DNA from 3 places in the Actinokineospora cianjurensis genome. Region 3 is predicted to be linked to each of the others. Evidence: riboswitches for the same ligand, from Rfam matches in the RefSeq annotation. Region 3 holds a riboswitch; each other region holds the start of a gene.
What was found. A riboswitch is a leader RNA that binds a small molecule or an ion and turns the genes downstream of it on or off. The one in region 3 is predicted to bind S-adenosylmethionine.

Region 1 (3,270 bases), on a different contig from region 3:
TCCCCCAGACCAAGGTCGCCACCGCCTACCTGGTCTTCGTGGCGGTCAACGAGGACGGCACCCCCCGCGCCGTACCCCCCGTCACCCCCGAAACCGAGGAAGACGACCGCCGCCTGCGCGAAGCCGAGATCCGCCGCCAACACCGCCTATCCCGCCGCGACGAGATCCTCGCCAGCCGAGCCCCCAAGCTCTGACCGCAGCCTGTCCACAACCCCCCACACCGTCCACAGCCCGCCACCGCACGCTTCCACCCGCCACCACGCCCCCCATACCCTGGATCTTCGGGGGGTGCTCGGAACAGGGCATGCCCTATTTGGGCTGTCCACTGCGGACAGAGTGAGGGTCGAGGTCCGTTGTGGACGGTGGTCAGTCTTGGCGGTGGGCTTCGGCGAGGCGGAGGACGGCGCGTTCGAGGGCGTAGCCCGCGTCGGCGGCGACGCCCTTCACGTCGGCGTTGACGTCGGCTACGGCGCGCATGGCGGCGGCGAGTCCGGCCGGTTTCCAGCCGCGGGACTGGGCGAGCGCCTTCTTGACCTTCCAGGCGGGCATGCCGAGTTCACCGGCGAGCTTGAACGGGTCGGCCCGGCCCGCGCCCGCCACCCTGGCCACGGTGCGGACGGCGTCGGCGAGCGCGTCGGCGACCAGCACGTGCGGCACCCCCAGCTGCATCGCCCAGCGCAGGGCCTCCATGGCGCCCGCGACGTCCCCGGTGACGGCTTTCTCCGCGACGGCGAAGCCGCTCACGTCGGCCCGCCCCCGGTGGTACCGGCGCACGGCCTCCTCGCTGACGTCCCCCGCCGCGTCGGCCACCAATTGAGCCGCGGCCGCAGCCAGCTCGCGCAGGTCGGAACCGACGGAGTCGATCAGCGCGGCGACCGCCCTCGGGTCGGTCTTGCCCCCGGCGCGGCGGATCTCGTTGCGCACGAACGCCTCGCGCTCGGCGGCCTTGGTGATCTTGGCGCACTCGGTGACGACGGCGCCGGACTTCTTCATCGCGGCGACGATGTCCTTGCCCGCCTTGCGCCCGCCGCCGTTGTGGACCACGGCGAGCACGATCCCGTCGGCAGGCGACTTGGTGTAGTTGATCACCAGTGCGGCGATGTCCTGGGTGGCCTCGTGCACGGCGTCGAGGACGATCACCCTGCCCTCGGCGAACAGCGACGGGCTGACCATCTCCACCAGCTCCGGGCCTGTGAGATCAGCCACCTTGAGCCTGGTCAGGTCGGCCGAGGCGTCGGCCAGCCGCGCGGTCTCGAGGATGGCCCGGACGGCGCGTTCGATGAGCAGTTCCTCTTCTCCCAGCACCAGTTGCAGCGGTGGCGGGAGGACCGAGGGCGAGTTCACGCCCGCGATCCTGCCACGCCCCGCCGACCGGACCCGCCGGGGCACGCCACGGTGTACGGGCTGGCCGAGGTGCCGGGCGGTGCCGTACCGTTGCCGTCACGCACCGGTCAGCCCGGGCGACAACTGAATACCGCTCATCCAGAGGGGCAGAGGGAAACGGCCCGATGAAGCCCCGGCAACCGGCGTACGCGTCACTTCCTCATCGCGAGGAGGCGGACGACCACGGTGCCAATTCCGACCCGCAGCCGCGGGATAGATGAGGAGACACCTCGCGATGACCTCTGTCGACGTCCAGACCAGCACCCTCGACCTCGGCCCCGCCCGGGCCCTGTCCTGTCGTGAGTGCGGCCACCAGATCCCCCTCGCCGCCGAGTTCGCCTGCGCCGAGTGCTTCGGCCCGCTCGAGGTCGCCTACGACTTCGGCACCGTGACCAGGGCCGACATCGAGGCGGGCCCCAAGTCGATCTGGCGCTACAAGGGCCTGCTGCCCGTCCCCGCCGACGTGGAGCGCTTCCCGAACACCGACCCCGGCATGACCCGCCTGGTCAAGGCCGACCGGCTCGCCGCCGCGCTCGGCGTCAAGTCGCTGTGGGTCAAGGACGACACCGGCAACCCGACGCACTCGTTCAAGGACCGCGTGGTCGCCGTCGCCCTCGCCGCGGCCCGCACGCTGGGCTTCAGCGTCCTGGCCTGCCCGTCCACCGGCAACCTCGCCAACGCCGTCGCCGCGGCCGCCGCCCGCGCGGGCTGGGACTCGGTGGTGCTGATCCCGTCGTCGCTGGAGCGCGCGAAGATCCTGACCACCGCGGTCTACGACGGCGCGCTGATCGCCGTCGACGGCAACTACGACGACGTCAACCGGCTGGCCACCGAGCTCGCGGGCGAGCACGAGGACTGGGCGTTCGTGAACGTCAACGTCCGCCCGTACTACGCCGAGGGCTCCAAGACGCTGGGCTACGAGGTCGCCGAGCAGCTCGGTTGGCGCCTGCCCGGCCAGGTCGTGATCCCGGTGGCGTCCGGTTCGCAGCTGACCAAGGTGGACAAGGCGTTCCGCGAGCTCGGTGAGCTGGGCCTGGTCGACCCGACCCCGTACCGGATCTTCGGCGCGCAGGCCACCGGCTGCTCCCCGGTGTCGGCGGCGTTCAAGGCGGGCGCGGACGTGATCCGGCCGGTCAAGCCGGACACCATCGCCCGCTCGCTGGCCATCGGCGCCCCCGCCGACGGCCCGTACGTGCTCGACTCGGTCCGCCGCACCGGCGGCGCCGTCGAGGACGTCACCGACGCCGAGGTGGTCGAGGGCATCCGCCTGCTGGCCCGCACCGAGGGCATCTTCGCCGAGACCGCGGGCGGCGTCACCGTCGCCACCGCGAAGAAGCTCATCGAGACCGGCCAACTCGACCCCGACGCCGACACCGTCCTGCTCATCACCGGCGACGGCCTCAAGACCCTCGACGCCGTCCAGGACCACATCGGCCCGCGCGCCACCATCCCCCCGACCGCCGCCGCCGTCCACGAGGTCCTCAACCGCGGCTGACCGGTCTTTTCCACCCCGGCCTGCCTCTGTCGCAGACGCCAGCGGTTTCCGTGGGTGAGGTGACGCACTCGCCTCACCCACGGAATCCGCACTCGCCCCACCACCGCGCGGCATCAAGCCACACCCCGCACCCACCGCGCCGCCATCACCTCCACGTCGCACGCCACCAAAGCCGTGCCCACGGCGTGTTCAGCGATGCCGTGCTCAGCGACGCCGCGATGCTCGCGGCACCAGGCTGCCCACGGTGGGGCGCCCGCACCCGGCACCCGGCACCCGGTGATGCTCCACCACGCCGCCGCACCGAAGGGAACGCGGCACACCGACTGGGCACTCCCCCACCCACTGGAACACCGCACCCACTGGACGCCGTGCTCACTGGAACGCCGTGCTCA
Region 2 (3,270 bases), 3.1 Mb from region 3:
CGTCCCGTTCGTGCTGCACGGGGGTACCGCGCTGGGCACCGGTCGGGGCGAGCGGCTCGTGCCGGTGCTGACCAGGCACACCTACCACTGGGTCCTCGCGTTCGACCGCCGCGGCCTGTCGACCCCCAAGGTCTACGGCGAGCTGGACCGCCTCCGCGCCGACGGCGACCCACCCCGCATCGGCGATGTCGAACCCGTCCTCGAGGCCCTCGCCACCGGCGACCCGCGCAAGCTCGCCCTGCTCCTCGGCAACGACCTGCAGGCCGCCTCGGTCTCGCTGCGCCCCGGCCTGCGCCGCACCCTCCGCGCCGGTGTCACCGCGGGCGCCCTGGCGGGGACCGTCTCCGGCTCCGGCCCCACCTGCGCCTTCCTCTGCGAGGACGCCGAAGCCGCCCTCCGCGTCGCCGCCGAACTCTCCGGCGCGGGCGTCTGCCGCACCGTCCGCGTAGCGCACGGCCCCGTCCCCGGCGCCCGCATCACCCCGACCGAGGAACGCCCCGTCCCCCCGGAAGCCCACGCCTAGACCAGTTTCGAACGACTTGCCCGCCGCGGCACCGCTTTCCCGGCCATTGACGCCCGCGGCCTGCGAAAGCCTTCCAGCCGAGTGAACCCGATTCACCCGTCCCAGCGACAGAAGTTATCCACATCTGGATCTTCGGCGCCCTGTTTCAAGATCTTCTGTCGGTGGGTGCCGATAGACTGGCACTGGGACGCCCCCCGGTGTGGGTGGGGGCTGGGCAGGGTCGGGACCGCGTGCGCGCGAAGCGGCTGGGGCGGGCATAGAGGTGCGTTCGGGGGAGAAGTTGTTGTGGGGCAAGGAGACTGGCGCGCGTTAGAGGCGCAGTCACAGCTGACTGTGTAAGAGGATTGACGCACACTAGAGGTGCGCGGTCACGGTTGCCTGTCGGGACGAGTGCGGAATAGAAGCCGCACACAGCGGTACGCGAGAAACGAAGACCAGCGCAGCGCAAAGGAATCGCCCGGCCCACCGAAGTGAGCCGGGCGATCAAAGAAAACACTCAGGCGGCAACCGTGCGGGCGAGGCCGACCTGCGGGCGGACGACACCGCCGCGCTCGGCGATCCAGGTGAGGGATTGGTCGGACCAGGCGCCGGTGACGCCGAGGAGGAAGCGGGCCACCGGGGTCTCGCCGATGCGGGTGAGGCCGCCGCCGATGACGGAGATGGTGGCGCCGAAGCGGGCGGTGGCCTCCGGCAGGAGTGCGCCGACGGCGGCGAAGCCGATGAGGACGACCTCGGCGACCCGGTCGTACCCGGCGGTGGCGCCCTTCGGGACGTCGATCGACGGCAGCAGCGTCTGCGCGACCTGGCTGTTCGCGTCCTGCACCAGCGACAGCAGGCTGCCGCTCTCGGTGATCTTGCCGCCGTCGAGCAGCGCGACGTCGTCCGCGATCCGCCGGACGACGGCCGAGTCGCTGGTCACGACCAGGACCGTGGCGCCCAACTCGGCGCGCGCCCGGTCGAGGACCGTCAGCACACCGGCGGCGGCGTCGGAGTCGAGCGAGCGGGTCGGGTCGTCGGCGAGCAGCAACCCGGGGTCACCGACGAGGGCGCGGGCGACCTCGACGCGGGCGCGCTGCCCGTCGGTGAGGGTGTCGGGGTAGCGGGCGGCCTTGTCGGTGAGGCCGATCAGGTCGAGCAGCTTGCCGACCTTCTCGCGGCGCTGCGGGCCATCGATCCCGGCCTGCTCCAGCGGTAGCGCGATGTTGCCCGCGGCGGTGCGCTGCGGCAGCAGGTCGCCCTGGGTGATGACGCCGATGCGCCTGCGGGCGGCCCGGAGTCTGCGCGGGTCGAGGGCGGCGGTGTTGAAGCCGTCGACGCGGATGACGCCGCTGTCGGGGCGTTCCTGCAGCGCGACGAGGCGGGCGAGGGTGGACTTGCCGGAACCGGAAGGGCCCACCACCCCGGTGATGGTGCCGGTGGGCACATCCAGGGTGACGTCATCGATGGCGACGACGGGGCCGGTGTTGCCCCAGAAGGACTTGCTGAGGTTCTCGACGGTGATCACGGTGCTTAACTCCAAGCGGGCGCGACGGCAGACCAGAAGTCCACAGAGGACAGTCCGGTTCCGGGAGGGGGGTGCTGCGAAAGACGTGGTGCTACGCGAAGATCAGCGGGCTACGCACATCGGTCGACATGCCGTCACAGAACGCCTGCACTGGTCGATGACCCGGCGTGTGGTGAGGATCTGCATCCGTTCTCACTCCTCCATCGCTCCTGGCGGTAGCACCTGCCCGCGGTGGGTGGTTGCTGCGGCGTCTTGGAGCCAGGTCTCTCGGCCGCTCGGGATGGAATGCCCCAAGAGTAGACCCGACCGGGACCGCCAAAAGCAAGCGTGTGAGGTCAAGTTGAGGTCCCGGGTTCGATACATCACACCGGGGGAGTAACGGTGGCGGGTTCGCGCTACTGCACCGGAGTGAACGCCTGGGCTATCCGGACGAAGTCCCCTACCGACAACTGCTCGCCCCTCAGGGTCGGGTCGACCCCCGCTGAGGTGAGCACCGCCTCGGCCCGCGCGGGTGAACCGGCCCAATCGGACAGTGCCGCGCGCAGCGTCTTGCGCCGTTGGGCGAACGCGGCGTCGACGACGGCGAACACCGCGGCGCGGTCGACGCCCGCGGGACTTGGCCGCCGGGTGAGAAACACCAACGCGGAGTCCACATTGGGTACTGGCCAGAAGACCGCCCGCGGCACCGTCGCGACGCGACGCGACTCGGCGTACCACGCGATCTTGACGCTGGGCACCCCGTAGACCTTGCCGCCCGGCCCGGCCGCCATCCGGTCGGCGACCTCCGCCTGCACCATCACCAGCACGGTGCGCAGGCTCGGCAGCTCGGCGAGCAGGTGCAGCACGACCGGCACCGCGACGTTGTAGGGCAGGTTGGCCACGAGCGCGGTCGGCTCGGCGCCGAGTTCGGCGCGGGTGACCCGCATGGCGTCGCCGAGCACAACGCTGAGTCGACCGGCAAACCCGGGCGCGCGTTCGGCGACCGTCCCGGGTAGACGCGCGGCGAGCACTGGATCGATCTCGACGGCCACGACCGAGGCGCACTCGGGCAGCAGCGCCAGCGTCAGCGAGCCGAGTCCCGGGCCGACCTCGAGGACGACGTCGTCGGGCGTGAGCCGCGCGGTGGTGGCGATGCGCCGGACGGTGTTGGGGTCGTGCACGAAGTTCTGGCCGAGCTTCTTGGTCGGCCGCACCCCGAGTTCGGCGGCGAGCCTGCGCACGTCCACCGGGCTGAGCAACGCCG
Region 3 (3,270 bases):
GCCCTCCTGCTGTTGGGTGTCGGGACTGTCGTCGTCACGTTCGGTGCTCACCGGGCCATTGTCCACCGGACCATTGTCCACGAGCGCGCGCAGGCTATTCCGCCAGGAAGGCGGGCAGCGGCCGCGGGTCGTGGACCGGGGCCCAGCGACCGTCCACGACGGCGTACTCGACGGCCGGTCCGTCGGCCACCAGCGAGCGCAGCGCGGCGATCACCCGGTCGACGTGCTCGGCCCTGGTGCCCAGGCCGATGCTGACCCGGACGGCGCGCTCCTCCTGCGCCCCGGCCCGGCCGAGCAGCCTGCGGGTGGCGATGTGCGCGCAGAACGCGCCGTCGCGCACGCCGATGCCGTGCTCGGCCGACAGCACGGCCGCGACCAGGCCGGACTCGATGCCGTCGACGGTGAAGCTGACGACGCCGACCCGGTCGTGGTCGTCGCCGAACAGGCTCAGCGACCGCAGGCCGGGGACCGAGGCCAGGCCGACGCGCAGCCTGCGCAGCAGCGCGCGCTCGTGGTCGACCACCGCGTCCCAGTTCTCGGCCAGGGTGTCGCAGGCGACCGCGAGGGCGTGCGCGCCGACGACGTTGGGCGAGCCAGCCTCGTGCCGCTCGGGGACCGCGGACCACGCGACGCCGAGCCGGTCGCCCCAGTCGACGACCTGGGCGGTGGCGCCGCCGCCGACCAGGTACGGCTCGGCGGCCTTGAGCCAGTCGGCGCGGCCGATGAGCGCGCCGGTGCCGAACGGGGCGTAGAGCTTGTGGCCGGACAACGCCACGTAGTCGACGTCGAGCGCGCGGATGTCGACAGGACGGTGCGGTGCGAGCTGGGCGGCGTCTAGCGCTACCCGGGCACCGTGGCGGCGGGCGACCTCGCTGAGCGCCTTGATCGGCCAGACCTCGCCGGTGACGTTAGAGGCGGCGGTCAGCACTACCAGCCGCGGACCGACCGGGGTGGCGCGCAGAGCCTCGTCGAGCGCGAGCACGGCGTCACCGGCGTTGGCCGGGGTCTGCACGCGGTGCACGTTCGGGCCGCGCCACGGCAGCAGCGCCGCGTGGTGCTCGGTGTCGAACAGCACGACCGACGTCGCCCTGGGCAGGGCCTTGGCCAGCAGGTTCAGGCTGTCGGTGGTGTTGCGGGTGAACACCACCGTGTCGGAGGCGTCGGCGCCGACGAACCGGCGCAGCACGCGGCGCGCCCGCTCGTAGACCTTGGTGCTGACCTGGGAGGCGAACCCGGCGCCGCGGTGCACGCTCGCGTACCAGGGCAGCAGCTCGTCGACCGCGTCGCGGACGGTGTCGAGACACGGTGCGCTGGCGGCGTGGTCCAGGTTGGCGTAAGACACCTGCGTGCCGTCGACCAGCGGGACGTCGAGGCGCGCACCGGCGACCGTGGGCACGGTGGGCGCGAGGGGAGCCTGCTCGGCTCGGGCGGTGGGAACAGCAAGCGTCATGCCGACCTCCAGGTCCGGGACCCGGAGCGGTGATCGGCGGGTCCGCGCTTGTCCGCCCGCACAGCGCGGGAGGACCAGGTATTCACCCGGGGCACCCCACCGCGGAGGAGGGTTGCCGGCCAGCAAACCGGGGTTTGACGCTGGCGCTCATTACCTTGTCGAGCACTCTATCGGACGCTCGGCCGCCCACTCGAGGGGGTGAGGCCCGGATCACCCCTCGCCGGTCTCCCCCCGCCACCGCGCGTAGCGGCCCGCCCGGTCGACCGCGCGGATGCGCCGCTCGGTCGCGGCCTTGGCCTGCTGGGTCGCCACGATGAGGATCTGGTCGCCCTCCTGCAGGCGCGTCGTGGGGACCGGCGTGAACCCGGCGCCGTCCCTGGCCACGAGGCTGACGGTCGCCCCCTCGGGGAGGCGCAACTCGGAGAGGTAGACGCCGTGCAGTTTGGACCCGGTGGGGATGGTGAGCTGGAGGAGTTCGGCGTCGAGTTCGTCGAGGGTGGCGGCGTCGACCTCGACCTCCTTGGGGCGCGCCCCGCCGTCGAGGCCGAGCAGCCTGGCCAGGCGGCCCAGCGTGCTGCCCTGCACCAGGGTGAGCACGATGACCAGGACGAACACCGCGTCGACCAGCCGCTGCGCGCCGGGAACGCCCTGCGACAACGGGATCATGGCGAGCACGATCGGCACCGCGCCGCGCAGGCCCGCCCAGGACAGGAAGACCTGTTCGCGCCAGGGCATCCGGAACGGCAGCATCGAGATGACCACCGACAGCGGTCTGGCTATCAGCGTGATCACCGCGCCCGCGACCAACCCCGGCACGACGGCGTCGAGCAGCCTGGACGGGGAGGCGAAAAGTCCCAAGAGGACGAACAGGCCGATCTGCGCGAGCCAGCCCAGTCCTTCGGCGAAGGAGATGGTGTCGGAGCGGTGGGGCAATCGTGCGTTGCCCAGGACTAGAGCGGCCAGGTATGTGGCCAGCAGTCCGGAAGCGTGCAGGCTCTGTCCACCAGCGAACGCCAACACACACACGGCGACTGTGGCCAGCGGGTAGAGACCGGTCGACGGTAGGGCCGCCCGGCGCAGTGCGTGCGACCCGACCCAGCCGAGCACCAAGCCGATCGCAGCACCCACACCGAGTTCGTAGGCAGCGGTGAGGGAGAGAAACCAGTCGACTTCGTCGGACGAGGTAAGAACAACGACGGCGATGTAGCTGGGGGCGTCGTTGATGCCGCTCTCCAGCTCCAGCGACCCGACCAGCTTGCGCGACACCGACAACCGGCGCAGCACGCTGAACACCGCGGCGGCGTCGGTCGAGGCCAGCACCGCGCCCCACAACAACGCGAGCCGCCAGTCGAACCCGAGCAGCCAGTGCAACCCAGCGCCGGTGACCAGGATGGTGATCACCACGGCCAGTGTGGACAGCAGGATCCCGGGCAGCAGCGCGCTCTTGACCTCGCTCCAGCGCGTGGTGAGCCCGCCCTCGGCGAGGATGAGCACCAGCGCCGCGAGCCCGAGGGACTGGGTCAGCTCGGCGTTGGAGAACTCGATCCCCAGCCCCGCCTCGCCGATGACCAGCCCGAGCCCCAGGTAGAGCAAGAGCGACGGCAACCCGAGTCGGACCGATGCGCGTACCGCGAACACCGCGACCAGCAGAACAGCCGCACCGATCCCCAACGCGAAGGTCAGCTCCTGCACGCCACCTCCAGATCCCGTCCGTATCGCGAGCATTGTCCCTTGCCCCCCGCCGCGGTCGCGCACCCACCCGAAGGTGAGGCGATGATCACGAACCGGCGCCGAGCAGCCGTGCGAGCACCCGGGGCGCG

Region 1: it holds a riboswitch for S-adenosylmethionine, as region 3 does, so the genes downstream of both, thrC (threonine synthase) here and CLV68_RS13845 (aminotransferase class V-fold PLP-dependent enzyme) in region 3, are expected to answer to the same signal.
Region 2: it holds a riboswitch for S-adenosylmethionine, as region 3 does, so the genes downstream of both, CLV68_RS00115 (methionine ABC transporter ATP-binding protein) here and CLV68_RS13845 (aminotransferase class V-fold PLP-dependent enzyme) in region 3, are expected to answer to the same signal.

The regions. Positions count from the first base shown of each region.
Region 1 covers NZ_RCDD01000004.1:125,674-128,943, reverse strand. Annotated here, with positions in the region: gene CLV68_RS23185 (acyl-CoA thioesterase) at 1-194, shown strand, start outside; gene holA (DNA polymerase III subunit delta) at 367-1,344, opposite strand; SAM riboswitch class I at 1,476-1,607, shown strand; gene thrC (threonine synthase) at 1,619-2,878, shown strand.
Region 2 covers NZ_RCDD01000001.1:26,179-29,448, forward strand. Annotated here, with positions in the region: gene CLV68_RS00110 (4-(cytidine 5'-diphospho)-2-C-methyl-D-erythritol kinase) at 1-523, shown strand, start outside; gene CLV68_RS00115 (methionine ABC transporter ATP-binding protein) at 1,020-2,027, opposite strand; SAM riboswitch class I at 2,225-2,314, opposite strand; gene rsmA (16S rRNA (adenine(1518)-N(6)/adenine(1519)-N(6))-dimethyltransferase RsmA) at 2,423-3,270, opposite strand, start outside.
Region 3 covers NZ_RCDD01000001.1:3,094,423-3,097,692, reverse strand. Annotated here, with positions in the region: gene lspA (signal peptidase II) at 1-51, opposite strand, end outside; gene CLV68_RS13845 (aminotransferase class V-fold PLP-dependent enzyme) at 95-1,450, opposite strand; SAM riboswitch class IV at 1,490-1,605, opposite strand; gene CLV68_RS13840 (potassium/proton antiporter) at 1,661-3,142, opposite strand; gene CLV68_RS13835 (DUF167 domain-containing protein) at 3,228-3,270, opposite strand, start outside.